3 regions of the Streptomyces sp. NPDC001108 genome follow, and region 3 is predicted to be linked to each of the others. Evidence: predicted binding sites of a transcription regulator. Region 3 holds the regulator's gene; each other region holds the start of a gene.
The links. The regulator HrcA, encoded in region 3, represses chaperone genes, less so after heat shock. The targets are predictions, from matches to a motif close to TTNGCACTCNGNNNNNCNGAGTGCNAA.
Positions count from the first base shown of each region.

Region 1: a site for HrcA is predicted at 6,772-6,798, ahead of groL (chaperonin GroEL). Genes of this name have one in related genera too.
Region 2: a site for HrcA is predicted at 5,955-5,981, ahead of groES (co-chaperone GroES). Genes of this name have one in related genera too.

Region 1 covers NZ_JBSFKL010000012.1:196,222-205,460, reverse strand. The annotation lists gene ACWC97_RS25495 (ABC transporter permease) at 1-1,416, opposite strand, end outside; gene ACWC97_RS25490 (ABC transporter ATP-binding protein) at 1,485-2,174, opposite strand; gene ACWC97_RS25485 (hypothetical protein) at 2,227-2,649, opposite strand; gene ACWC97_RS25480 (MarR family winged helix-turn-helix transcriptional regulator) at 2,917-3,402, shown strand; gene ACWC97_RS25475 (esterase/lipase family protein) at 3,550-4,791, shown strand; gene groL (chaperonin GroEL) at 4,988-6,610, opposite strand; gene ACWC97_RS25465 (cold-shock protein) at 6,981-7,187, opposite strand; gene ACWC97_RS25460 (ubiquitin-like small modifier protein 1) at 7,710-7,988, opposite strand; gene thrC (threonine synthase) at 8,018-9,239, opposite strand, start outside.
Region 2 covers NZ_JBSFKL010000002.1:805,850-815,088, forward strand. The annotation lists gene ACWC97_RS08335 (ABC transporter substrate-binding protein) at 1-868, shown strand, start outside; gene ACWC97_RS08340 (carbohydrate ABC transporter permease) at 868-1,761, shown strand; gene ACWC97_RS08345 (carbohydrate ABC transporter permease) at 1,758-2,612, shown strand; gene ACWC97_RS08350 (hydroxyacid dehydrogenase) at 2,648-3,676, shown strand; gene groL (chaperonin GroEL) at 3,779-5,404, opposite strand; gene groES (co-chaperone GroES) at 5,497-5,805, opposite strand; gene ACWC97_RS08365 (DUF6234 family protein) at 6,201-6,683, shown strand; gene ACWC97_RS08370 (polysaccharide deacetylase family protein) at 6,705-7,730, opposite strand; gene ACWC97_RS08375 (THUMP-like domain-containing protein) at 7,813-9,081, shown strand; gene ACWC97_RS08380 (hypothetical protein) at 9,106-9,239, opposite strand, start outside.
Region 3 covers NZ_JBSFKL010000004.1:222,745-231,983, reverse strand. The annotation lists gene ACWC97_RS12495 (AMP-dependent synthetase/ligase) at 1-795, shown strand, start outside; gene ACWC97_RS12490 (ATP-binding SpoIIE family protein phosphatase) at 1,024-2,979, shown strand; gene hemW (radical SAM family heme chaperone HemW) at 3,052-4,284, shown strand; gene ACWC97_RS12480 (DUF3097 domain-containing protein) at 4,300-5,121, opposite strand; gene ACWC97_RS12475 (MBL fold metallo-hydrolase) at 5,154-5,888, opposite strand; gene hrcA (heat-inducible transcriptional repressor HrcA) at 6,100-7,116, shown strand; gene dnaJ (molecular chaperone DnaJ) at 7,117-8,253, shown strand; gene ACWC97_RS12460 (nitronate monooxygenase) at 8,378-9,239, shown strand, end outside.

The DNA.
Region 1 (9,239 bases), on a different contig from region 3:
CGCGCACGTCGCCACCGTGGCTGAGATCTCCGGGGGCGGCTCGTCCAGGTTCCCGTCAAACCAGGACCGCTGCTCGGTGACGCTCCCCTTCACCCCCGGCAGCAGCGTCAGCGCCGTCACGTCGGCCGCGCCGATGCCGTCGAGTGGGATGCGGTAGTCCTGCTGGACGGTGTTCGGGCGGGACACCTGGTCCAACTCGACCAGCACACCCTGCGCCAGGGACGCGGCGAAAACCAGCAGCACCAGGCCCGACGCGACCCTGAGCGCGCTGCCCGGCTCGACCTCGTTCCGCCGCATGGCCAGCCCGAGCGGCAGGGACGACGTGGCCCCCGCCACCCGCCGCGACAGTCGGTGACTGAGCACCGGCAGGGTGAGCACCAGGCCGATGCCGACCATCACCACCGCGGTGGGCATCAGCAGCGAGGACAGCGCGGTGTCGCGCGGTGGCCGGTCCAGCACGCCGAGCACGCAGTAGCCGACGACGATCCCCATGCCCGCAACCAGCAGCAACACGCCCCAGGCACGGGGCGTTCCGGCCACCCCGCTCCGCCGCACGGCCAGGGGGTTCGCCGCCGCCTTCGCGGCCCCGGCCCTCGCCGCGAACCAGGCCAGCACCGGAGCCCCGACCAGGCACACGGCCACCGTGGTCACCGTGAGATCACCGTCGCCCACGTACCACTTCAGGCCGGGCAGCCCGATACGGGCGGTGATCTGGTTGACCAGCCAGTACTCGGCAAGCCCGAGAACCGCGCCGAACAGTGCGGCGACGACCGTTTCTGCGGCGTTGACCCGCCCAACGCCCTTGACGCTCAGCCCGAGCAGTCTCAGCGCCGCGAGCCGGCGGAGTCGGGTGGCCGCGGAGAGCCTGGCGCACACCGAGAGGAAGACGGCCAGAGGCAGGAGCACCACGCCCGCCAGCGTGAACCGGAGGATGTCGAGTGTGGACGGCTCCACGGCCGGGCTGGGCGCCCACCGCACCCCGAACCCCGCCACCGGCGAGCCGCCGTGGAGCTGATCGGGGCGCATGCCGATGTACGCGTAGAGCTCATCGGGGTGGGCCAGTCCGGCAGGGCCGATCAGGCCACGCTCCCGGCCCGGCAGCAGCTTTCCCACCCCGGGCTCCGCACCCAGGAGATCATGGAGCCGGGGCGACACGAACACCTCGCCCGGATTCGGCAGCCCGGGAATCCCCGGCGGCGGGTCGGGCACCTTCTCGCCCCGGGCGACGAACACCCGGCCCAATGGCCGTGAACCATAGGCATCGGCAGTGGCCAGCAGACGGGTGGCACCGGCCGCTGAGGAGTGCGGGCCTCGCGGCTCCCGCGCCGCGACCCGGCCGTCCCGTGCGTCGAGAACGGCGGGAATGGTGAGGACCGCGGCAAGACAGCACACGCCGATCGAGCCACCCACCACCATCAGCAGGAACCGAACCCGATTTTCGCGCTCGGACCCGAGCAACAGCCTGAACCCCAGCAGGATTTCCCTCACACCGGCATCTGCGCGCCGAGCACACCGTCCGTCATCACGTACCGGCTGTCGGCCCGGCCCGCCACCGCCGGATCATGGGTGACAAGCACCACCGCCGTCCCCTGCGACCGGGCGAGTGTCAGAAACTCGTCCAGCACCGCCGCCGCGTTGACACTGTCCAGCGACCCGGTCGGCTCATCGGCGAAGACGACGGCCGGGCGATGGACCAATGCTCTCGCCACTGCCACCCGTTGGCTCTGTCCACCGGACACCTCTGAGGGCCTGCGCTGCCTCAGGTCGCCCAGCCCCAGCCTCCCGAGCACCTCACCGGCCGCCGCATGCGCCCGCACCTTGCGCTGCCCCGCGAGACGCAGGGGAAGCGCGGTGTTCTCCTCGATGGTCAGCTCCGGCAACAATTCGCCGTACTGGAAGACGAACCCGAAGCGGTCCCGCCGGAGCGCGCTCAGTTCCGCGTCCCCGAACTCGCCCAGCGACCGTCCCTCGAAACGCACGACTCCCCGACCGACCGGCAGAACCCCCGCGAGGCAGTACAACAAGGACGACTTCCCCGAGCCACTCTGCCCGGTGACGGCCACGACCTCCCCCCGTCCGACAGAGAGCCAAGCATCCCTGACCGCGACCGTGCTCCCGTACGAGAGCTCAACACCCCTGGCCGACAGGACCTCGACCTCACTTACCTGGCCCACGGGAACCTCCTCGAAGAGCGGCCCGGGCGCTACCGCCCGGGCCGGGCGGTAGCTACTTGTTCTTGTAGTGCATGGTGCGCGAGCAGTTGTCCGGGCGCAGGGATCCACGGTCACGACAAGCGCGGATGTGGGCCGTACTGGTGTACCGAGCCGCCCCGTCGTAGACCGTCTTGTGGAGGTGGACCGTCTTCTTCTGCTGCCCGTTGAAGCGGTTCCAGCTGTACCCCTCGACTCGCACCTGGACGTACACGTTGTTGCCGTCACCCGGAGACACATCCGCGAGGTCGCCCTGCCATTCGAACCCTCCGTGATTCCGCCCCGCAGGATTGAACCGGTACTGCCCCTTGGAAAGCTTCACTCCCCCGCTCTCCAGGTCAGGGACCCGCTGCCATCCGGCAGCCATGGCGACCCCGGCCCCACCGAAGAACAATCCGGCGGCGAGCACCGCGCTTGCCGCCGCTTTCGACTTCCTCATCCCACGCCTCCCATCGACCGACCCACCACCAGGCGGACGCGGGTGATTACACACTGTAGCCAGCCACCACCTGCAGAGCCATTACGCTCAGTAACGTTCACCGCATCGAGTGATTCGCGAGACACGAGAGCGCGGGCACAGAACCGCGAGCCGCCTCGGCGCCCACCGAACTCCCTTGACCCCAAGCGCGGTTGAGCTTCTACGGTCGGTCCCACTGGCCACATCGACCAGGTCACACCGACCCGAGCAACGGTGGAGGAAGCAGTCATGGACTACTCGCACAACGACGCCGATCTGATCAAGCAGCCGATCGGCTACTGGAGTTGGGCCGCCTACAACGCCGTCGTCTCCCGGACCCGGGCCGCGCTCGAAGGGATCGGCACCAGCCAGCCGCAGTGGTGGGTTCTCGCACAGGTCGCACAGGCCGCACGGACCGCACAGGCCGGGCACGCCGAGGGCGGCAGGGATCGGGGCGAGGTGTCCCGGCTCCTGCGGAACTACCTCGACACCGGCCCGGAGGCCATGGAGGCGGAGATCGACCGGACCATTTCCCAGGGCTGGATCACCGAGGACGCCGAAGGGCGCCTCGTCATCACGGCCGAGGGCCGGGCGTTCCACGAGAAGGCCGCCGCCCTCCAGGCGGAGCTGTGGGCGGAGCGGCACGCCGGTATCTCCGACGAGGAGTACCTGACCACGCTCAAGGTGCTCCAGCGGTTCATCCACAACACGGGCGGGACCGCCTGGCACCACTGAGGCGGGTGGCGGGCGGGGCAGTGGGATGTGTCCGAAAGTGGCTCCCACCTGGGGGTGGTTTGGCCGGGCATCTCCCGCTGGACGGCTTCGGCACGTGCTCCCCTGGGCGCGCATCGTTATCAACCGTCCCAAAGGGGAACGCCACCCATGCCCGAGCCGTCCCGCGAGCAGATCGTCTCCGCGCTCCACGAAAGGCCCGCCATCGCGCTGGCGCCCGGTACCCGGCTGGACGCCGAGCGGCCCGGCTCGCTTCCGGTGTCGCCCAGCGCCGTATGGGATCTGCCGGGCGGCACCGCCTGGGTGTACCGGGGCGAGGGGAACCCCGGTCTCGTACGGCCCGTGATCCTGGCCGACGGTTTCGGGACGGGCCCCAGCGAGCTGGAGTCCTCCTGGCAGATCCTGGAGTTCGGCGACTTTCCCCTCATCAGCGAGCTGCGCCGCCGTGGCCGTGACGTCATCCTGCTCGGCCACCACGACCGCGGGGCGTCGATTCTGGACAACTCACGCACCGCACGCGCCGCGATCACCCGTGCCCTGATGGAACGGCAGGGCGGCACCCCGCTGGTCGTCGGCGGGTTCAGCACGGGCGGGCTGGTCACCCGTCACGCGCTGGCCCGGATGGAGTTCGAGGGCCTCGACCACGGTACGGAGCTGTACTTCTCGTACGACAGCCCGCACCGGGGCGCCTGGATCCCGGTCGCGCTCCAGGCGTTCGCGCACTACGTCAGGGATCTCGACGGCCGGTTCTCCGACCAGATCAACAGCCCGGCCACCCGGGAACTGCTGTGGCGGCACATCGGTACGTGGAACGGCACCCCGGACCGGGACGGGGCGCGCGCCGCGTTCCTCGCCGAGATGGCGGCCGTCGGTGAGTGGCCGCGCCGTCCCCGGCTGATCGGGGTCGCCAACGGCACGGCCGACGGGGTCGGCACCGACGTACGGGCGGGTGAACTGGCCCTGGAGGGCACGGGCGGATCGGTCGTCGGCACCCGTCTCCACACCCAGGCGCCCGGCCCCGACGAATCCGTGGCGAAGCTCCGGGTGGTGGCCCCGAAGACCCACGAGGTACGGACCACGGGGCTCCCCTCGATCGACGGCGCCCCCGGCGGCTCGCTGGAGGGCTTCGGCATCCTCGCCGACGGGCTCAACGCCCTGCACCCCGATCTCGGTCTCACGACCGCCGTGCGCATCCGGTCGCACTGCTTCGTGCCGTCCGTCAGCGCGGTGGACATCGGCGAGCTGGACACGGACGACGAGTTGTACAAGGACATCTCCGCGCTTCCGGCCGGGACCGGCGGGCTGGACGCCTACCGGCTCGCCTCCCGGAACGAACCGCACGCGCTCGTCACCGGAGAGCTCTGCACCTGGCTCCTCAGCCACCTTCCGTAGCGAAAGCCACCTTCCGCAGCGAGGCCCCCTCCCGCAGCGAAGCCGCCCTCCGTATCGAAGAAAGCCGGCTTCCACGGGGAAAGCCGGCTTCCCGACGGAGCGCGGAACGGCGTTGGCCCCCGGGACCAGAAGGTCCCGGGGGCCAACGCCCGCAGAGCTCGGAAGCCGTGCGGAAGGAACTACCGATCCGTCAGGATCAGAAGTCCATGTCACCGCCCGGCATGCCGCCCGGAGCGGCCGCGGCGGCCTTCTCCGGCTTGTCGGCGATGACGGCCTCGGTGGTGAGGAACAGCGCGGCGATGGACGCGGCGTTCTGCAGGGCGGAGCGCGTGACCTTCGCCGGGTCGAGGATGCCCTCGGCGATCATGTCGACGTACTCGCCGGTGGCGGCGTTCAGACCGTGGCCGACGGCCAGGTTGCGCACCTTCTCGACGACGACGCCGCCCTCAAGACCACCGTTGACGGCGATCTGCTTGAGCGGGGCCTCCAGGGCGAGCTTCACGGCGTTGGCGCCGGTCGCCTCGTCACCCGAGAGCTCCAGCTTCTCGAAGACGGCCGAGGCCTGGAGCAGAGCCACGCCACCACCGGCGACGATGCCCTCCTCGACGGCGGCCTTGGCGTTGCGCACCGCGTCCTCGATGCGGTGCTTGCGCTCCTTCAGCTCGACCTCGGTCGCGGCACCGGCCTTGATGACGGCCACGCCGCCGGCCAGCTTCGCGAGGCGCTCCTGGAGCTTCTCGCGGTCGTAGTCCGAGTCGGAGTTCTCGATCTCGGCGCGGATCTGGTTGACGCGGCCCTGGACCTGGTCGCTGTCACCGGCACCGTCGACGATCGTCGTCTCGTCCTTGGTGATGACGACCTTGCGGGCGCGGCCGAGCAGGTCGAGACCGGCGTTCTCCAGCTTGAGGCCGACCTCCTCGGAGATGACCTGGCCACCGGTGAGGATGGCGATGTCGCCGAGCATGGCCTTGCGGCGGTCGCCGAAGCCCGGGGCCTTGACGGCGACGGACTTGAAGGTGCCACGGATCTTGTTGACGACCAGGGTCGACAGGGCCTCGCCCTCGACGTCCTCGGCGATGATCAGCAGCGGCTTGCCGGACTGCATGACCTTCTCCAGCAGCGGAAGGAGGTCCTTCACGTTGCTGATCTTCGAGTTGACGATCAGGATGTACGGGTCGTCGAGCGACGCCTCCATACGCTCCATGTCGGTGGCGAAGTACGCCGAGATGTAGCCCTTGTCGAAGCGCATACCCTCGGTGAGCTCCAGCTCCAGACCGAAGGTCTGGGACTCCTCGACGGTGATGACGCCTTCCTTGCCGACCTTGTCCATGGCCTCGGCGATGAGCTCGCCGATCTGGGTGTCGGCGGCGGAGATGGAGGCCGTCGAAGCGATCTGCTCCTTGGTCTCCACGTCCTTGGCCTGCTCCAGGAGGGCGGCGGAGACGGCCTCGACGGCCTTCTCGATGCCCCGCTTGAGCGCCATCGGGTTGGCACCCGCAGCGACGTTGCGCAGACCCTCGCGGACGAGCGCCTGGGCGAGAACGGTGGCGGTGGTCGTACCGTCGCCGGCGACGTCGTCCGTCTTCTTGGCGACCTCCTTGACCAGCTCCGCACCGATCTTCTCGTACGGGTCCTCCAGCTCGATCTCCTTGGCGATGGAGACACCATCGTTGGTGATCGTGGGGGCGCCCCACTTCTTCTCAAGGACGACGTTGCGACCCTTGGGGCCAAGGGTGACCTTGACGGCGTCGGCGAGCTGGTTCATGCCGCGCTCGAGACCGCGCCGGGCCTCCTCGTCGAACGCGATGATCTTGGCCATGTGAAGTGGTCCTCCCGGACAGGGGTGGATTTCTCCGGACCGGATGGCGCCCGCGACGGACGGCCTGCGCACCCGGTGGTTCCTTGCCCCACCGGGCTGCGGGCCTCACCGGCCCGGTCCAAGTTCTGTCACTCTCACCTGGAGAGTGCTAACGCCAATGATTAGCACTCGACCCCCGAGAGTGCAAGCGTCCCCCTCGGGATGTGGACAGTGCGCCGGGCGCGTGGCGGACGGTGCGCCGGGCGCGTCGGGGGGGGCGGGCGGGGCGCGAGGTCCGCGCGCCGGGCGCGTCCGGGACGCACTGAGGGCCCGTACCTCATGGGTACGGGCCCTCAGTGCGTGAGTGGCGTCGTTGGCCGACCGCTCGAACTCAGCCGACGGCGAGCTTGACCATGTCTGCCTGCGGCCCCTTCTGGCCCTGCGAGATCTCGAACTCGACTCGCTGACCCTCTTCAAGGGTGCGGTATCCGTCCATCTGGATCGCGCTGTAGTGGACGAAAACATCCGCACCACCGTCGACCGCGATGAAGCCGTACCCCTTCTCCGCGTTGAACCACTTGACGGTGCCCTGAGCCATGCCTAACTCCCCTATTACTGGCCCTTGCGCAGGTCCGCACTTCGCGGACCCGGGTCAGAACTCCCCCTCCGACAGGTAGAGGGCGTGTGCGCCGGAACGCGTCGACCGCGGCTGAATGTATCTGTCCAACTGCCCTCTGCAACAGGTCAATCGGACGAGAATTCTGGGCAGCGCTGAACACCCGGATATGCGCGATTCAGAGGATTCCCGGGCAACTCGGGCCGGGCAAAGGTGACTTATGCCGCAAGCGGAACACACACTTTGGCTGCATCTTGTCGGGGCCGGGCGCATTCTCATACGCGGTTGGCGCGAGCAGCTGGGGGGACTTCCCCTACTCTACCGCGCTCAACCATGCAGAATTGCCCCCTCCGTTTGAATCCGGAGAGGGCAATTCGACAACGCGGGCGACAGTCCCGGCCGATCGGCGCGGCATCAAGAACACCAGGACATCGCGACATCAGGCATCAGGGCGTCAGGACATCGGAACGGCGTCAGGACATCGTGATGTCAGGGAGTCGGGCCTCAGCAGCCGCCGGCCACCGCCGGGATGATCGAAATGCCGGCGCCGTCCGGCGTCGCGGTGTTCAGGCCGTCCTCGAAGCGGACGTCGTCGTCGTTGACGTACACGTTCACGAAGCGGCGCAGCTTGCCCTGGTCGTCCAGGACGCGGGCGGCGATGCCCGGGTGGTTCTGCTCCAGGGACGCGATGACCTGGGAGAGGGTCGAGCCCTCGGCCGGAACCTCGGCCTGGCCGCCGGTGTAGGTGCGGAGGATGGTGGGGATACGGACCTTGACGCTCATGGGTGTGTCCTTCCTGGAGGCTCGGTTGATCAGCTGGTGGCGAGGCCGGCGGCGCGGAACGCCTCCAGGCTGGGGCGGATCGTCGCGGTCGCCTGAGAGGTCTCGGCCACCGCGTCGAGGGTCTTGAGTCCGTCGCCCGTGTTGAGGACGACCGTGGTCAGCGCGGGATCGATCAGACCGGCCTCGATGAGCTTCTTCGTCACGCCGACCGTCACCCCGCCCGCCGTCTCCGCGAAGATCCCCTCGGTGCGGGCCAGCAGCTTGATCGCGTCGACGACCTGCTCGTCGTTCACGTCCTCGACCGCGCCGCCGGTGCGGCGGGCGATGTCCAGGACGTACGGGCCGTCGGCCGGGTTGCCGATCGCGAGCGACTTGGCGATCGTGTTCGGCTTCTGCGGCCGGACGACGTCGTGACCGCCCTTGTACGCCACCGAGACCGGCGAGCACCCCTCGGCCTGGGCGCCGAAGAGCTTGTACGGCTTGTCCTCGACCAGACCGAGCTTGATCAGCTCCTGGAGCCCCTTGTCGATCTTGGTGAACTGGGAGCCGGAGGCGATCGGGATGACCAGCTGGTCCGGGAGCCGCCAGCCGAGCTGCTCGCAGATCTCGTACGCCAGGGTCTTGGAGCCCTCGCCGTAGTACGGGCGCAGGTTGACGTTGACGAAGCCCCAGCCCTCGCCGAGCGGGTCGCCGATCAGCTCGGAGCAGAAGCGGTTGACGTCGTCGTACGTGCCCTCGATGCCGACCAGCTCACCGCCGTACACCGCGGCCATGACGACCTTGCCCTGCTCCAGGTCGTGCGGGATGAAGACGCAGGAGCGGAAGCCGGCGCGGGCGGCGGCGGCGCCCACCGCACCGGCGAGGTTGCCGGTGGAGGAGCAGGACAGGGTGGTGAAGCCGAAGGCGCGGGCGGCCTCGATGGCCTGGGCGACGACGCGGTCCTTGAAGGAGTGCGTGGGGTTGCCGGAGTCGTCCTTGACGAACAGCTTGCCGGGCTCGACGCCCAGCTCACGGGCGAGGTTGTCGGCCTGGACGAGCTTGGTCCAGCCGGGGTTCAGGTTGGGCTTCTCGGCGACGTCCGCGGGGACCGGCAGCAGCGGGGCGTAGCGCCAGATGTTCGCCGGTCCGGCCTCGATGCGCTTCCTCAGCTCCTCGGGGGAACCGGTCGGCAGTTCGTACGCGACTTCGAGCGGGCCGAAACAGGAGGCACAGGCGAAAATGGGGCCGAGCTCGAAACGCTCGCCGCACTCG
Region 2 (9,239 bases), on a different contig from region 3:
CTTCTACTACCGCAAGGACCTGTTCGAGAAGTACGGCGTCGAGGTCCCCAAGACCTGGGACGAGTTCCGCAAGGCCGCCGAGAAGATCAAGAAGGCCGACAAGAAGGCCCGGATCGGCACCTTCTTCCCCGACGACCCGACCACCTTCCAGGCGATGGCCTGGCAGGCCGGCGCCCAGTGGTACAAGCCCGAGGGCGACACCTGGAAGATCAGCACCGCCGACGCGGCCACCAACAAGGTCGCCGACTACTGGCAGGGCCTCCTCGACGACGACCTGATCCGCTCCAACGCCTCGTTCAGCCCCGAGTGGACCAACTCCCTCAAGAGCGGCGGCACCGTCGGCTACCTGGGCGCCGCCTGGGGCGCCGGTGTCCTCAAGGGCACGCTGCCCGAGCAGAGCGGCAAATGGGCCGTGGCCCCGATGCCGAGCTGGGACGGGAAGCCCGCCAGCGGCATGCTCGGCGGCTCCACCTTCGCCGTGACCAAGACGAGCAAGAAGGCGAAGGCAGCGGTCGAGTTCGCCACCTGGATGTCGACCACCGAGGAAGGCATCAAGGCCCGCATCGAGTCCGGCACCTCCAGCGCCTTCCCGGCCGCCGCGTCGCTGCGCCCGGTCGCCGAGAAGTCCTTCGACGCCGGTTTCTACGGCGGCGAGGACATCTACCAGGTGTTCGAGGGCGCCGCCACGTCGATCGGCCAGAACTGGGCCTGGGGCCCGGCGACCGGCACGTCGAACACCGTCATCAAGGACCAGTTCGGCAAGGTCGCCAGCGGCGGGACCACCATCAAGGACGCCGTGAAGGCCGGGCACGACGCCACGGTCGACGAGCTGAAGAAGCGCGGGCTGAAGGTCGAGGACGCAGGCTGATGAAGCGCGCCCGGACGACCAGAGCCGCCGCCATCCTGCTGGGGCCCTTCTTCGTACTGTTCACCGCGTGCATGGTGGTGCCGATCGGATACGCGGTCTGGCTCAGCCTGTTCACCGAGAAGCAGTCCGGCCTGGGCTTCGGCGGCACCGAGACCGTCTTCAGCGGACTCGACAACTACGCGGCGGCTCTGGGCGACCGGGCGTTCCGCGAGGGCTTCGGCGTACTCCTCGGATACTGCCTGTTCTACATTCCGCTGCTGCTCGTCGGAGCCCTCGCCCTGGCCCTGCTGCTGGACTCCACGCTGGCCCGCGCCCGCCGCTTCTTCCAGCTCGCGCTCTTCCTGCCGCACGCCGTGCCCGGCATCATCGCCGCGCTGATCTGGGTGTACCTCTACACCCCGCAGCTCAGCCCGGTGGTGAGCGCCATGGAGTCCGGCGGGATCGGCTTCGACTTCTTCTCCCCCGACGGCGCCCTCCCCTCCATCGTCAACATCGCCCTGTGGGAGTGGCTCGGCTACAACATGGTGATCTTCTACGCCGCGTTGCAGGCCATCGACCGCTCGGTGCTCGAAGCGGCCACCGTCGACGGGGCCGGCGCCTGGCGCACCGCGCTCTCCATCAAGGTCCCGCTGATCCGCTCCTCCCTGGTGATGGTCGCGCTGTTCACGGTCATCGGCTCGCTCCAGCTGTTCACCGAGCCGCTGATCCTCAACAAGGGGACCGGCTCGGCCGTCTCCTCCACCTGGACGCCGAACATGTACGCGTACACCGCGGCCTTCGAGCGCAATGACTACGGCCTCGCCGCGGCCGCCTCCATCCTGCTGGCGCTCACGGCCGCGCTGCTGTCCTTCGTCGTCACCCGCTTCACCGGCCGGAAGGGCAAGAAAGCATGAACTCCCCCGCCTCCCGCGGCCGCTGGATGTCGAAGACCGCCGTCAACGGCTTCCTCCTGCTCGCCGTCGTCTACATGCTCTTCCCCCTCGTCTGGCTGGTCACGGCCGCCACCAAGGACACCGGCGGGCTGCTCGCGGGCAACGCGTTCTCCTTCGAGGGCTTCAACCTCGGCGAGAACCTGTCGAACCTGGCCTCCTACGGCGACGGCATCTACTTCCGCTGGTACCTCAACAGCCTCCTGTACGCGGGCGGCGGGGCGCTCGTCTGCTCGCTGATCTGCGTCGCCGCCGGGTACGCCTTCGACAAGTACGAGTTCCGGGGCAAGGAGAAGCTGTTCGGGCTGGTGCTGATGGGGGTGCTGGTGCCCACCACGGCGCTCGCCCTGCCGATGTACCTGCTGGCCTCCAAGACCGGCCTGGTCAACACCTACTGGTCCGTGCTGATACCCGTGCTGGTCAACCCCTTCGGCGTCTATCTCGCCCGGGTCTTCAGCACCGGCTACATACCGAACGAGGCCCTGGAGGCCGCCCGTATCGACGGGGCCGGCGAGCTGCGCGTCTTCTGGTCGATCGGGCTGCGCATGGTCATGCCGGGCTTCGTGACGGTCTTCCTCTTCCAGTTCACCGCGATCTGGAACAACTTCTTCCTCCCCCTGGTGATGCTCTCGGACCGCAAGCTCTTCCCACTGAGCCTCGGCCTGTACTCCTGGAACACCAACACCCACGGCGAGCCGAGCTTCTACCCGCTCGTCGTCACCGGCTCCCTCCTCGCCGTCGTCCCCCTGATCGTCGCCTTCGTCTCGCTCCAGCGGCACTGGAAGGCCGGACTGACCGCCGGCAGCGTCAAGTGACCCCGTCGCGAGCCCCGAGGAGTACGTGTTCCACCATGCCCCACGCCACTGACAACCGGCCGACGGCCCTGCTCGCGATGGGGCCCGGCATCGCCGACCGCCTCCTCACCGACCGGCACCGCACCCGGCTGGCCACGCTCACCCGCACCGACCCGCACCTCGTCGCCCACGACCTGGCCGCGCCGACGCCCGAGGTGGCCGCCGCGCTCGCCGAGGCCGAGGTGCTCCTCACCTGCTGGGGCGCGACCCCGCTCACCCCCGGGGTACTGGCCGCCGCGCCCAGACTGCGCGCCGTCGTGCACGCCGCCGGATCCGTGAAGCACCACATCACGGACGCCTGCTGGGAACGCGGCATCGCCGTCACCTCGGCGGCCGGGGCCAACGCCCTCCCCGTCGCCGAGTTCACCCTCGCCGCGATCCTCTTCGCCGGAAAACGCGTCCTGCACACCGCGCGCCGCTACCGCGAGCTGCGCACCGGCCACGACTGGCTCGCGGAGCTCGACGGCGCCGGGAACTACCGCCGCACCGTCGGCATCGTCGGCGCCTCCCGCATCGGCCGCCGGGTGATCGAGCTGCTGCGCCCCTTCGACCTGGACGTCCTGCTGTACGACCCGTTCGTGGACGGCGCGGAGGCGGCGCGGCTCGGGGTGCGGCCCGTCCCGCTGGACGAGCTGTGCGCGCGCAGCTCCGTGGTCTCGGTGCACGCCCCGCAGCTGCCGGAGACCCGTCATCTGATCGGCGCGGCGCAGCTGGCCGCCATGGCGACCGGGGCGACCCTGATCAACACCTCCCGGGGCTCGCTGGTCGACGAGGAGGCACTGCTGGCGGAGCTGACGTCCGGGCGGCTGCGGGCGGTGCTGGACGTGACCGACCCCGAACTGCCCGCCCCCGACTCGCCGTTGTACGAGCTGCCGAACGTGCTGCTGACCCCGCACGTCGCGGGCTCGCTCGGCGGCGAGCTGCACCGGATGGCCGATCAGGCACTGGACGAGCTGGAGCGCTTCACGGCCGGGCTGCCCTTCGCGGACCCGGTGCACTCCGGCAGCCTCGGCCGCTCGGCCTGAGGCCACCGGCGCGGAACGAACACCGAAAGGCCCCCTGTCCCACCGTCGAAACGGTGGGACAGGGGGCCTTCCGCGGCTGTGCGCCTGCCCGACGGCGGTGCGTCAGTGGGAGTGGCCGTGACCGCCGTGGCCGGCCTCGGCCTCTTCCTCGGCCGGCTTCTCGACGACCAGGGTCTCGGTCGTGAGCAGCAGCGACGCGATGGACGCGGCGTTCTCCAGGGCGGAGCGGGTGACCTTGACCGGGTCGATGACGCCGGCCTTCACCAGGTCGCCGTACTCGCCGGTGGCGGCGTTGAAGCCCTGGCCCTTCTCCAGCTCGGCGACCTTGGAGGTGATGACGTAGCCCTCCAGGCCGGCGTTCTCGGCGATCCAGCGCAGCGGCTCGACCGCGGCGCGGCGCACGACCGCGACACCGGTGGCCTCGTCGCCGGACTTGCCGAGGTCGCCGTCCAGGACCTTGACGGCGTGGACGATGGCGGAGCCACCACCGGAGACGATGCCCTCCTCGACCGCGGCGCGGGTCGCGGAGATGGCGTCCTCCAGACGGTGCTTCTTCTCCTTGAGCTCCACCTCGGTGGCGGCACCGACGCGGATCACGCAGACGCCGCCGGCCAGCTTCGCGAGGCGCTCCTGGAGCTTCTCGCGGTCCCAGTCGGAGTCCGTGGACTCGATCTCGGCCTTGATCTGGTTGACCCGGCCCTTGACGTCGCCGGGCTCGCCGCCGCCGTCCACGATCGTCGTGTCGTCCTTGGAGACGGTCACGCGGCGGGCGGTGCCCAGCACGTCCAGACCGGCCTGGTCGAGCTTGAGGCCGACCTCCTCGGCGATGACGGTCGCACCGGTGAGGGTGGCGATGTCGCCGAGCATGGCCTTGCGGCGGTCACCGAAGCCGGGGGCCTTCACGGCGACGGCGTTGAAGGTGCCACGGATCTTGTTGACGACGAGGGTCGACAGCGCCTCGCCCTCGACGTCCTCGGCGATGATCAGCAGCGGCTTGGAGCCACCGGCCTGGATGACCTTCTCCAGCAGCGGGAGCAGCTCCTGGATGGAGCCGATCTTGCCCTGGTGGACGAGGATGTACGGGTCGTCGAGGACGGCCTCCATACGCTCCTGGTCGGTCACCATGTACGGGGACAGGTAGCCCTTGTCGAAGGCCATGCCCTCGGTGAAGTCGAGGTCCAGACCGAAGGTGTTGGACTCCTCGACGGTGATGACGCCGTCCTTGCCGACCTTGTCCATCGCGTCCGCGATGAGCTCGCCGACCTGCGGGTCCTGCGCGGAGAGCGCGGCCACGGCGGCGATGTCGGTCTTGTCCTCGATCGGGCGGGCGGTCGCGAGGAGCTCCTCGGACACGGCCTTGACCGCGGCGTCGATGCCCTTCTTCAGGGCGGCCGGGGAGGCACCGGCGGCGACGTTGCGCAGACCCTCGCGGACGAGCGCCTGGGCGAGCACGGTGGCGGTGGTGGTGCCGTCACCCGCGATGTCGTTGGTCTTGGTGGCGACCTCCTTCACCAGCTGGGCACCGAGGTTCTCGTACGGGTCGTCGAGCTCGACCTCGCGCGCGATGGTGACACCGTCGTTGGTGATGGTGGGGGCACCGAACTTCTTGTCGATGACGACGTTGCGGCCCTTGGGGCCGATCGTCACCTTGACCGTGTCGGCAAGCTTGTTGACGCCGCGCTCGAGGGCGCGACGGGCGTCCTCGTCGAACTTCAGGATCTTCGCCATGGGAGCTGAGCTTTCCTCTCGAACGAACCGCGCCCCCGACCCGGCTGGTTATCGCAGGGGGCCAGGGGCGCGGAACAGAAAACGTGGGTGAATTACTTCTCGACGATCGCGAGCACGTCGCGAGCCGAGAGGACGAGGTACTCCTCGCCGCTGTACTTCACCTCGGTGCCGCCGTACTTGCTGTAGAGCACGACGTCGCCGGTCTTGACGTCGAGCGGAAGGCGCTCGCCGTTCTCGAAGCGGCCCGGACCCACGGCCAGGACGACGCCCTCCTGGGGCTTCTCCTTGGCGGTGTCCGGAATGACCAGGCCGGAGGCCGTGGTCTGCTCGGCGTCGAGCGGCTGGACCACAATGCGGTCCTCGAGCGGCTTGATCGCAACCTTGGAGCTGGCGGTCGACACGATCCGGTCTCCCCCTTCGGAGATCTCACGGGGTAACAGTCTTGGGTGGCGACCAGGTCGATCCGTCGTCGCGGGTGCCGGACCTGCCAGTCGCGCAGTGGTTTGGCACTCTCCAGTGGTGAGTGCCAGCACCGAGACTATGACCGCGATTAGCACTCGGTCAAGCGGAGTGCCAATTCGCGCGGTCGTGGCGTCGTCTTCGAGCCGCCAGGAGCTTCAGGGCGCCGGGAGCTTCGAGCCGCCGGGAGCTTCGAGCCGCCGGGAGCTTCGAGCCGCCGGGAGCTTCGAGCTGCCGGGAGCTTCGGGCCGCCGGAGGGGGTTGGTCCGGACAACGGTCCGGACACCATGCGGGCAACGTACGGACGGGCCGGAGCGTTCCGTACGACGGTGGGGGCATGACCCGATCCCTTCCCCCGCCGGACGGACGGCGCCGGGCGGCCGCGGTGAACGGCTGCCTCGACGCGCTGCTCGGGCTGTTGCTGCTGCTCCTGGAGGGGGCGATCGGCGCGGTCGTCGCCCTTCAACTGGCCCTCTCCCACGGCGGCCTCGGCGCCCCGGGGCCGGAGAAGGGAGCGCCGCCGGAGCCGGTGGGCCCGCCGCCGACGGACTGGGGCCCGGCCCTCGCCCTCGGCGGCTTCGCCGCGGTGGCCCTGCTGTTCGCCCTCGTCCTGATGCGCGGCGGCTGGCCGTGGGCGGGCGGAGGGCAACTGGTGGCCGGGGTGGTGCTGTGCGTGGCGGCAGTGCTGACCGGCGTCGGGGAGCACGGCCGCGCGCACCCGCCCGCCCCCGCGCCCTCGCACACGGAGGATCCGGGGCACTCCGGCCATCCGTGCCGCAGTGGCGGGGACGACCGGGAGTGCCTGGACTCCGGCGGCTGAGAGCCTGCCGGAGCCGGGTCGTCAGACGTAGTCCTCCAGGCGGGCCACCGCGTAGCCCTGTTCGGTGACGGTCCTCAGGACCGTCCGGACCAGGTCGGCCATGCTGCCGCCCCAGGCCGCCCGGCCGCGGAAGTGGGTGAGGATGATGTCGCCCGGACGCAGCTCCTGGTCGTCCTCGCGCCACTCCATGCGGTCCGGGAACGCCTCGGCGTTCCACAGCGGCACGGCCCTGATCCCGCAGGACCGCGCGATGCGCAGGGTGTCGGCGTCGTAGTTGCCGTACGGCGGGCGGAAGAGGCGGGGCCGCTTCCCGTACCGCTCCGCCATGAGGTCCTGCTGGCCGCAGATCTCGCGCCGCTGCTCGTCGGAGGAGAGGCCGGGGAGGTAGGGGTGGTGGAGCGTGTGGTTGCCGAGGACGGTGCCCAGCCGCTGGGCCTCGCCGAAGTAGCCGTAGTTGTCCTTCACCTCGTCGTCGCTGAGGAACGCGCTGTACGGGATGTCCAGCTCGTCCATCATCTGGAGCAGCTCGGGGTCCTTCTCGGCGCCGTCGTCGATGGTCAGGAAGACGACCCGGTCCGTGGTCGGGACGGTGGTGAAGACCGGCGGGAGCGTGTCGTCGCCACCGGTCACCTCGAAGCCCTCGCGGGTGGTGACGCGCGGCTTGACCAGGGGCGGCAGCGGGGCGATCAGCGGCGGCCGGTCGAGCCCCCACTTCTTCGCGATCCTGGCCCGGACGGCCGGGGCGAGCCGCGCGTTCCCGTAGCGCTCGCCGGGCAGGCGGGCCAGGCCGCGGCGGAGAGCGGGGACGCCCGGGAGTCCGGCGGCGGGGTTCGGGCCCGCCGCCGGGCCCGGGTTCCCGGCGAGGGGCCCGCTCCCCCGCCCGGTTGCGCCGGGCTCCGAGGCGCAGCCCGAGCCGACCGCCGCGACCAGGAGCGCGGCCAGTACGGCGGCCGTGGGGTGGCACGGGCGCCCGCGCCGTCGACCCGGGGACCCGGATGATCTGGGTGGTTTTGCTGTGCTTTTTTCGTTTTGTCGTACAAGTTGCATGGCGCCGCATCCTGCCAGCCGTCGACCGGCGGTCCGGCCCGACACCGCGGCCCGGACCGCCGGTCTACCCGGCTGGCTCACAATGGGACGGGTGAACGCTCTCGCCCCGAACGACCCGTCCGGAAACGACCCGTCCGGCACCGGCCGGTCCGACGCCCCCGACCCCCTCGCCGGCTTCCGGGCCCTGCGCACCCCCGAGGGCGCCGCGCTCCTCGCCGAACTGCGGGACCACGACCCCGCCCAGGAGCTCGCCACCGCCACCCGGCTGCGCCGCACCCACCCCGCCGCCCTGGTGTCGGCCGCGCTCGGGCAGGCCCGGCTCCGGCAGCGGGCGGTGGCCAAGTTCGGCGCCGAGGACGCGTACCGGATGTACTTCACGCCGAACGGTGTCGAGCAGGCGACCCGCACCTCGGTGGCCGCCCACCGCGCCGGACGGTTCGCGGCGGGCGGGGTGCGCCGCGTCGCCGACCTCTGCTGCGGCATCGGCGGCGACGCCATCGAGCTGGCCCGCGCGGGCATCTCCGTACTCGCCGTGGACCGTGACCCGCTGACCGCCGAGGTGGCCCGCGCCAACGCCGCCGCGCTGGGGCTGGACGACCTGATCGAGGTGCGGTGCGCCGATGTCGCCGCCGTCGAAACCTCGTCCTGCGACGCGGTCTTCGTGGACCCGGCCCGGCGCGGCGGGCGGGGCCGGATCTTCGACCCCGAGGCGTACTCGCCGCCGCTGTCCTGGGCGGTCGGCGCCGCCCTCGCGGCCCCCCGCGCCGCCCTGAAGATCGCCCCCGGCATCCCGCACGAGGCGATCCCCGAGCAGGCCGAGGCCGAGTGGATCTCGGACGGCGGCGACGTGAAGGAGGCGGTCCTCTGGTTCGGCGAGGGGTTCACGTCCGGCGCCCACCGCGCCACGCTGCTCCCGGCGGCCGCCACCCTGTGGTCCGGGGCCCCGCTGTCCGCCCCGCCCGTCGGCCCGGTCGGCCGCTACCTGTACGAGCCGGACGGCGCCGTGATCCGCGCCCATCTGGTCGCCGACCTGGTCGCGCGGTGCGAGGGCCGGCTGATCGACGAGACCATCGCGTACATCACCGCCGACCGGCCGTACGCCTCCCCGTACACGACCGGGTACGAGATCACCGACCGGCTGCCGTTCAACATGAAGAAGCTGAAGGCGCTGCTGCGGGAGCGGAAGGTGGGCGTGCTGACCGTCAAGAAGCGCGGTTCGGCGGTCGAACCGGAGGAGCTGCGGCGCCGGATGAAGCTCCAGGGGCCGAACTCCGCGACCGTCTTCCTGACCCGGGTGGCCGGAGCGCCGACGATGCTCGTCGGCCACCCGCTGACCGGCCCCACCGGCTGAGCAGGACGGACGTCCCGAGGCCGGTCAGGCGAGATCGGTCAGGTCGTCCGCGTAGACCTGGGAGAGCGGCTGCGGGCCCACGTACTGCTGGCAGTTGCACTGGCCGGACTCGAAGCGGACCGGCTTCTTGTTCTCGTCCCAGGCGGTCGGCACCTCGA
Region 3 (9,239 bases):
GCGTTCGGCGGCCGGCTGCGGGCCTGCGTCTCCGGCTCCGCCGCGCTCGCCCCGGACATCGGCCTCTTCTTCGCCGGCGCCGGGATCCACATCCTGGAGGGGTACGGACTCACCGAGTCCAGCGCCGCCTCCTTCGTCAACCCGGGCGAGGCGTACCGCACCGGCACCGTCGGCAAGCCGCTCCCCGGCACCGAGGTACGGATCGCCGACGACGGCGAGATCCTGCTGCGCGGCCCCGGGATCATGGAGGGCTACCACGGGCAGCCGGAGAAGACCGCCGAGGTCCTGGAGTCGGACGGCTGGTTCCACACCGGCGACATCGGTGAGCTGTCCGTGGACGGCTACCTGCGGATCACCGACCGCAAGAAGGACCTCATCAAGACCTCCGGCGGCAAGTACATCGCTCCGGCGGAGGTCGAGGGGCAGTTCAAGGCGGTCTGCCCGTTCGTCTCCAACATCCTGGTGCACGGCGCCGACCGCAATTTCTGCACCGCGCTGATCGCCCTCGACGAGCCGACCCTCCTCGGCTGGGCCGCCGAGAACGGCCTGGGCGGCAAGTCGTACGCCGACGTGGTCGCCGCCCCGCAGACCGTCGCCCTCGTCGAGGGGTACGTGAAGCGGCTCAACGAGGGCCTCCAGCGCTGGCAGACCATCAAGAAGTTCCGGCTGCTCCCGCGCGACCTCGACATCGAGCACGGCGAGCTGACCCCCAGCCTCAAGCTGAAGCGGCCGGTCGTCGAGCGCGCGTACAAGGACCTGATCGACGACATGTACGCGGGAACCCGCGAGGCGTAGGCACGCGCTGACCCACCACGCCCCACCGGCGCGGTCGCGAGTACGGATCTTGCGGCCGCGCCCGTTCCGTCCCGCTCATTTTCTCCGCCCACTTCGGCAACTCGCTGCTTATGGGCATGGTCCATCTGTCACGCTGTCGGTGTCGCCCGCGCAGACGAGAACCGACAGACGGCAACGAGAACAGACAGAGCGAGACAGGTCAGGAGCTGCACCGTGGGGTCCATTCCCTTGCAGCGGGACATCGTTCAGCGTCCCGGAAATCCCGCAGACCGCGCGGACACGCGGCCGACCGCCCACACGTCCCTGCCCGGCAACCTCCTCGCCCCCTCCGCCGCCCGCCGGTTCGTCCGGGCCGCGCTGGAGGAGTGGGCCGGGCTCGGGCTCCCGGCGGCCGTGGGCTTCAGCGGGCGCCTGGCGGAGGACGCGGAGGTCGTCGTCAGCGAGCTGGTGACCAACGCGGTCGTGCACGCCGGGACCACCGTGGAGCTGGTCGTCCGGCTGGAGGAGGCCGACGACGACGAGGCCGCGGCCCTGTCGCTGGAGGTCTCCGACCACCACCCCGCCCGCGCGGTGCGCAGCGACCGCCCCGAGTCCGGAAGCGCGGCCGACGCGGCGGAGGGCACCCGCGCCGTCGGCCCCGACGAGCCCGCCGAGTACGGCCGGGGCCTCCAGCTCGTCGGCACCCTCGCCGAACGCTGGGGGATCACCTACCGCACCGGCCTCAAGACCGTCTGGGCCCGGCTCCCGGTGGACGACTGGAACCCCTTCCCGCAGGCGCCCGCCGATCCCGTCCTTCCGCACGGGCTGCGCGAGGCCGAACTCCTCGCCCCCTCCGCCCGGCGCGCGCTGCGCGACGACGCGGACTGGGCCGGCCGGGGCGCGCTCTCCTTCCTCGCCGAGGCGTCGGACCTGCTGGCCGGTCAGCTCGACGAGGACATCGTTGCCGCGCTCTCCGGACAATTACTGGTACCCCGCCTCGCGGACTGGTGCGCGATCTGGCTGGAGCCGGAGAACGGCGGCCCCTCGGCGGTTCCCCGGCTCGCCAGCGTCTGGCACCGGGACGAGACCGAGACCGGCGGGCTCCGCGCCCTGCTGGAGCAGGGCCCGATACGGCTGCCCGAGCGGGTCGGCACCGGCCCCGTCTCCATGCCCTGGCCCGGCGGCGAGGAGCCCTGGCCCGGCGGTACGGAGGAGACCGGGAAGGACGAGGAGGGAGACGGCCCCGCCGTCTCCGCCCTCGCCTACCGGATCACCTCCGGCGGCCGGACCCTGGGCGCGGTGCTCCTCGGCCGGGAAGGGCTCGCCCGCGTCCCCGACGAGGTGACCGCGCTCATCGAGGACTTCGTACGCCGGGTCGGCCTCGCCGTCGGAGCCGCCCGCGAGTACAGCCGGCAGGCCACCATCAGCCGCATCCTCCAGCGGGCCCTGCTGCCCGGGAAGGTCGCCGACATACCCGGCGTCGCCAGCTCGCTGGTGTACGAGCCCAGCGACGACGGGGTGGTCGGCGGTGATTTCTACGACATCTTCCCCTGCCCCGGCGACCGCTGGTGCTTCGTCCTCGGCGACGTCCAGGGCAGCGGCCCCGAGGCCGCCGTCGTCACCGGCCTCGCCCGGCCCTGGCTGCGGCTGCTGGCCCGGGAGGGCTTCGGCGTCGGCGAGGTCCTGGACCGGCTCAACCGGCTCCTCCTCGACGACGCCATGGAGGCCGCCGAGGCCGCCGCGCTGATGGTGGCCGCCGCCGGCGGCCAGCAGACCCCGGACACCGGCCAGTCCCGCTTCCTGTCCCTGCTGTACGGCGAACTCGTCCCGCTGCCCGGCGGCGGCGCCCGCTGCACGCTGGCCAGCGCCGGCCATCCGCTGCCGCTGCATCTGCGGCCCGACGGCGAGGTGCGCCCGGCCGCCGAACCGCAGATGCTGCTCGGGATCTTCGACGACGTCGCGTACGAGAGCCAGAGCTTCGAGCTGGCGCCCGGCGACAGCCTGCTCTGCGTCACCGACGGGGTCACCGAGCGGCGCTCCGGTACGCGGATGTTCGACGACGGGGACGGGCTGGCCCGGGCGCTGGCCGGATGCGCCGGACTGCCGGCGGACGGCATCGCGGACCGGATCAAACGGGCGGTGCACGAATTCGCCGAGCGGCCGCCCGACGACGACCTGGCCCTGCTGGTCCTCCAGGCAGGCTGATCCCGTACCGGGAAGAGGGGAGCGGACCGCGCGTGGCCGGGAACGCCCCGGCGGCGCGCGACAATGGGCGGTATGCCTTCCGTACTGCCCGATGGTGAACCCGTGCCCGACGACGGGGCGCTGCCCCGCCATGCCCTGGAAGGCGCCGCCGACCGGCCGCTCGGCTTCTACCTGCACGTGCCCTACTGCGCGACCCGCTGCGGCTACTGCGACTTCAACACCTACACCGCGACCGAGCTGCGCGGCTCCGGCGGCGCCCTGGCCTCCCGGGACAACTACGCCGCCCATCTGATCGGCGAGGTCCGCCAGGCCCGGAAGGTCCTCGGCGACGACCCGCGCCCGGTCCGCACGGTCTTCGTCGGCGGCGGCACCCCGACGCTGCTCGCCGCCGCCGACCTGGTCCGGATGCTGGCGGCGATCCGCGAGGAGTTCGGGCTCGCGGACGGTGCCGAGATCACCACCGAGGCCAACCCCGAATCGGTCGGCCCGGCCTACCTCGCCGAACTGCGCGAGGGCGGCTTCAACCGGATCTCCTTCGGGATGCAGAGCGCCCGGCAGCACGTCCTGAAGATCCTGGACCGCACGCACACCCCCGGGCGCCCCGAGGCCTGCGTCGCCGAGGCCCGGCAGGCGGGCTTCGAGCACATCAACCTCGACCTGATCTACGGCACCCCCGGCGAGTCCGACGACGACTGGCGGGCCTCGCTGGACGCGGCGATCGGCGCCGGACCCGACCATGTGTCGGCGTACGCCCTGATCGTCGAGGAGGGCACCCAGCTGGCCCGCCGCATCCGGCGCGGCGAGGTCCCGATGACCGACGACGACGTCCACGCCGACCGCTACCTGATCGCCGAGGAGGCGATGGCCGCGGCGGGCTACTCCTGGTACGAGGTGTCGAACTGGTCCCGCACCCCCGAGGGCCGGTGCCTGCACAACGAGCTGTACTGGCGCGGCGCCGACTGGTGGGGCGCCGGCCCCGGGGCGCACAGCCACGTCGGCGGGGTCCGCTGGTGGAACGTGAAGCACCCCGGCGCCTACGCCCAGGCCCTCGCCGAGGGGCGCTCGCCCGGCGCCGGCCGGGAGATCCTCTCCGCCGAGGACCGGCGCGTCGAGCGCATCCTGCTGGAACTCCGGCTCTCCGACGGCTGCCCGCTGTCGCTGCTGGCCCCGGCCGGTCTCGCCGCCGCCCGCCGCGCCCTGGCCGACGGCCTCCTGGAGCCCGCCCCGTACGAGGACGGACGGGCGGTGCTCACCCTGCGCGGGCGGCTCCTGGCGGACGCGGTGGTGCGGGACCTGGTTGACTGAGGGCCCCGGGGAAGGCTACTGCGGCGGCGCCGTGACGAAGTCGATCAGGTGCTCCACCGAGCCCAGCAGCGACGGCTCCAGATCCCGGTAGGAGCGGACCGAGGAGAGGATGCGCTGCCAGGCCGCGCCGGTGTTCTCCGGCCAGCCCAGCGCCCGGCACACCCCAGTCTTCCAGTCCTGCCCGCGCGGCACCGCCGGCCACGCCGGGATGCCCACCGAGGACGGCTTCACCGCCTCCCACACGTCGATGTACGGGTGCCCCACCACCAGCACGTCCGCCTCCGTCACCCGCTCGGCGATCCGGGACTCCTTGGAGCCGGGCACCAGGTGGTCGACCAGCACGCCCAGCCGGGCGTCCGGGCCGGGGGAGAAGGCGCGCACGATGCCCGGCAGGTCGTCGATGCCCTCCAGGTACTCCACGACCACGCCCTCGATCCGGAGGTCGTCGCCCCAGACCCGCTCCACCAGCTCCGCGTCGTGCCGCCCCTCCACGTAGATCCGCCCGGCCCGCGCGACCCGGGCCCGCGCCCCGGGGACCGCGACCGACCCCGAGGCCGTACGGGACGGGCGCGCCGGGGCGGCGGCCGCCGGGCGGACGAGGGTGACCACCCTGCCCTCCAGCAGGAAGCCGCGCGGCTCCATCGGGAACACCCGGTGCTTGCCGAAGCGGTCCTCCAGGGTCACCGTCGGACCCTGGGCCGTCTTCTCGCACCGGATCACCGCACCGCAGAATCCGGTGGACACCTCCTCCACCACCAGATCGGGCTCGGCGGGGATCTCGGGAACGGGGGCGGACCTCTTCCACGGCGGGGTCAGGTCCGGCTGGTAGCTGCGCATCGCACGACGATAGGACGACCGGACCCCGGGGGTCACGACACGCCGAAACGTCCGGCCAGTCGCCCGCGCTGCTCCCGTACGAACCCCGCGTCCACCACCGCCCCGTGCCCCGGCACGTACACCGCGTCCTCGCCGCCCAGCGCAAGCAGCCGGTCCAGCGCGCCCGGCCAGCGGGCCGGATGCGCGTCCTCGCCGGCCTGGGGCTCGCCGGACTCCTCGACCAGGTCGCCGCAGAGCACGACGGCGGGCGATCCGGGGGAGCCGGGGACGACCGCCACCAGGTCGTGGCCGCTGTGCGCGGGGCCCAGCTCGGCCAGCACCACCTCGCGCCCGCCGCCCAGGCCGACCGTCCACTCCCCGCGCACCGGGTGCCCCGGCACCACCAGCGCGTCGACGGCCTCCGCCGCGTCGCGCTCCGCGACCCCGTGGCGCACCGCCGAGGCGCGCAGCTCCGCCGCGCCGTCCTTCCGCAGGAACTCCGCCAGCCCGGCCGCCCCGTACACCTGGACGCCGGAGAACGCGGCGGTGCCCAGCACGTGGTCGAAGTGCGGATGGCTGAGTGCGACATGTGTCACCCTCCGGCCCAGCAGCGCCTCGGCCTGGGACCGCACCTCGGCCCCCTCGCGGAGCGTCGAGCCGGTGTCGAAGAGCAGCGCGCCGTCCGCCCCGACGACCAGCGCGACCGTCGCATCCCATCCGGGAAGGCGCCGCCGGCCCACTCCGTGGCCGATCCGTTCCCACCCGAACTCTTCCCAAGAAGCGTCCATACCGCGACGCTATCGGCAAAACACCCGCGGGGTCCCGTGACGGGCTGGCCGGTCGCCCTTGCTAGGCCCCCACTCGGCCGCCGTACACTGGCGGGGGATTGCTGGCACTCGGGGTGACAGAGTGCCAGGCGAAATCCTGGACAGGGACACTGGACAGGGACACGGGAACGGCCCGGGAACCACCGAGGAAACACAGCTGGAGGTGTGCGCGATGCTCAGTGAACGCAGACTCGAAGTGCTCCGCGCCATCGTCCAGGACTATGTCGGCACGGAGGAGCCCGTCGGCTCCAAGGCGCTCACCGAGCGGCACAAGCTGGGGGTCTCCCCGGCGACCGTCCGCAACGACATGGCCGTGCTGGAGGACGAGGGGTTCATCGCCCAGCCCCACACCAGCGCCGGACGCATTCCGACGGACAAGGGCTACCGGCTCTTCGTCGACCGGCTCGCGGGGGTCAAGCCCCTCTCGTCGCCGGAGCGCCGCGCGATCCACAACTTCCTCGACGGAGCGGTCGACCTCGACGACGTCGTGGGCCGCACCGTACGGCTGCTCGCGCAGCTGACCCGGCAGGTCGCCATCGTGCAGTACCCCTCGCTGACCCGGTCGACGGTGCGGCACGTGGAACTGCTCTCGCTGGCGCCCGCCCGGCTGATGCTCGTGCTCATCACGGACACCGGCCGGGTCGAACAGCGCATGATCGACTGCCCCGCCCCGTTCGGCGAGACCTCTCTCGCCGACCTGCGGGCCCGGCTCAACAGCCGGGTGGTGGGGCGCCGTTTCACGGACGTCCCGCAACTGGTGCAGGATCTGCCGGAATCCTTCGAGAGCGAGGACCGGGGCACCGTCTCCACCGTGCTCTCCATCCTGCTCGAAACCCTCGTCGAGGAGACGGAGGAGCGGCTGATGATCGGCGGCACCTCCAACCTCACGCGCTTCGGGCACGACTTCCCCGTGATGATCCGGCCGGTGCTGGAGGCTCTGGAGGAGCAGGTCGTGCTGCTGAAGCTGCTCGGCGAGGCCAAGGACTCGGGCATGACCGTACGCATCGGGCACGAGAACGCCCACGAGGGGCTCAACTCCACGTCCGTCGTCGCGGTCGGCTACGGTTCGGGCGACGAGGCAGTCGCCAAACTCGGCGTGGTCGGACCGACCCGCATGGACTACCCCGGAACGATGGGAGCGGTACGCGCAGTGGCACGTTACGTCGGACAGATCCTGGCGGAGTCGTAAGTGGCCACGGACTACTACGCCGTACTCGGCGTACGCCGCGACGCGTCCCAGGACGAGATCAAGAAGGCATTCCGTCGGCTCGCCCGCGAGCTGCACCCGGATGTCAACCCCGATCCGAAGACCCAGGAGCGGTTCAAGGAGATCAACGCCGCCTACGAGGTGCTGTCGGACCCGCAGAAGAAGCAGGTCTACGACCTCGGCGGCGACCCGCTGTCCTCCTCCGGCGGCGCCGGCGCGGGCGGCTTCGGACAGGGCGGCTTCGGCAACTTCTCCGACATCATGGACGCGTTCTTCGGTACGTCGCAGCAGCGCGGGCCCCGGTCGCGCACCCGGCGCGGCCAGGACGCGATGATCCGGCTGGAGATCGACCTCGCCGAGGCCGCGTTCGGAACGACCAAGGACATCCAGGTCGACACGGCCGTCGTCTGCACCACGTGCAGCGGCGAGGGTGCCGCGCCCGGTACCTCCGCCCAGACCTGTGACATGTGTCGCGGCCGCGGCGAGGTCTCGCAGGTCACCCGGTCCTTCCTGGGCCAGGTCATGACCTCGCGGCCCTGCCCGCAGTGCCAGGGGTTCGGCACGGTCGTGCCGACGCCGTGCCCGGAGTGCGCCGGTGACGGCCGCATCCGCTCGCGGCGCACGCTCACGGTGAAGATCCCCGCCGGTGTCGACAACGGCACCCGCATCCAGCTCGCGGGCGAGGGCGAGGTCGGCCCCGGCGGCGGCCCGGCCGGCGATCTGTACGTGGAGATCCACGAGCTGTCGCACGCGGTGTTCCAGCGTCGCGGCGACGACCTGCACTGCACGGTCACCATCCCGATGACGGCGGGCGCGCTCGGCACCAAGGTGCCGCTGGAGACGCTCGACGGGCTGGAGGAGGTCGACATCCGGCCCGGCACCCAGTCCGGCCAGTCCGTCCCGCTGCACGGCCGCGGTGTCACGCATCTGCGGGGCGGCGGGCGCGGCGACCTGATCGTGCACGTCGAGGTGATGACCCCGACGAAGCTGGACCCGGAGCAGGAACGACTGCTGCGGGACCTGGCGAAGATGCGGGGCGAGGAGCGGCCCACCGGCCAGTTCCAGCCCGGTCAGCAGGGGCTGTTCTCCCGGCTGAAGGACGCCTTCAACGGCCGCTGACCCGCGGTGTCCGGACGCCGGGCGGGCCCCCTCGACGGGGCCCGCCCGGCGTCCGCGCGTACCCGGGTCGCGGCCGGTGCGTCCCGGCGGGTCCGGTCCGGCCCGGACGTGACACGATGCGGTCATGTCATCCGCATTGACCGATCTCTGCCGGTATCCGATCGTGCAGGCCCCGATGGCGGGCGGCGCCTCCGGCCCCCCGCTCGTCGCGGCCGTCTCCGGGTCGGGCGGTCTCGGCTTCCTCGCCGCCGGCTACAAGACGGCGGACGGGATGTACCAGGAGATCAAACAGGTCCGCGGGCTGACCGCCCGGCCCTTCGGCGTCAACCTCTTCCTGCCGCAGCCCGGGCTCGCCGACCCGAGCGCCGTCGAGGTCTACCGCCACCAGCTCGCGGGCGAGGCCGCCTGGTACGAGACCCCGCTCGGTGACCTGGACGTCGACGGGGACGACGGCTACGAGGCCAAGCTGGCCATCCTGCTGGACGACCCGGTTCCGGTCGTCTCGTTCACCTTCGGCTGCCCCACCCGGGACACCCTGGACGCCCTCGCCGACGTCGGCACGTACACCGTCGTGACGGTCACCACGCCCGAGGAGGCCCAGGCCGCCCAGTGGGCCGGGGCCGACGCGGTCTGCGCCCAGGGCGTCGAGGCGGGCGGCCACCAGTCCACCCACCGCGACGACCCGCAGGCCGACGGCTCCGGGATCGGGCTGCTCTCGCTGGTGTCCCAGGTCCGCGAGACCGTGCAGATCCCGGTTCTCGCCGCCGGCGGGCTGATGCGCGGTGCGCAGATCGCCGCGGTCCTCGCCGCGGGCGCCGACGCGGCCCAGCTCGGCACGGCCTTCCTCGTCTGCCCCGAGTCCGGGGCGAGCCCGCTGCACAAGCAGGCGCTGACCAACCCGCTGTTCGTCCGGACCGCCCTGACCCGGGCGTTCTCCGGTCGCCCGGCCCGGGGCCTGGTCAACCGCTTCATGCGCGAGCACGGCC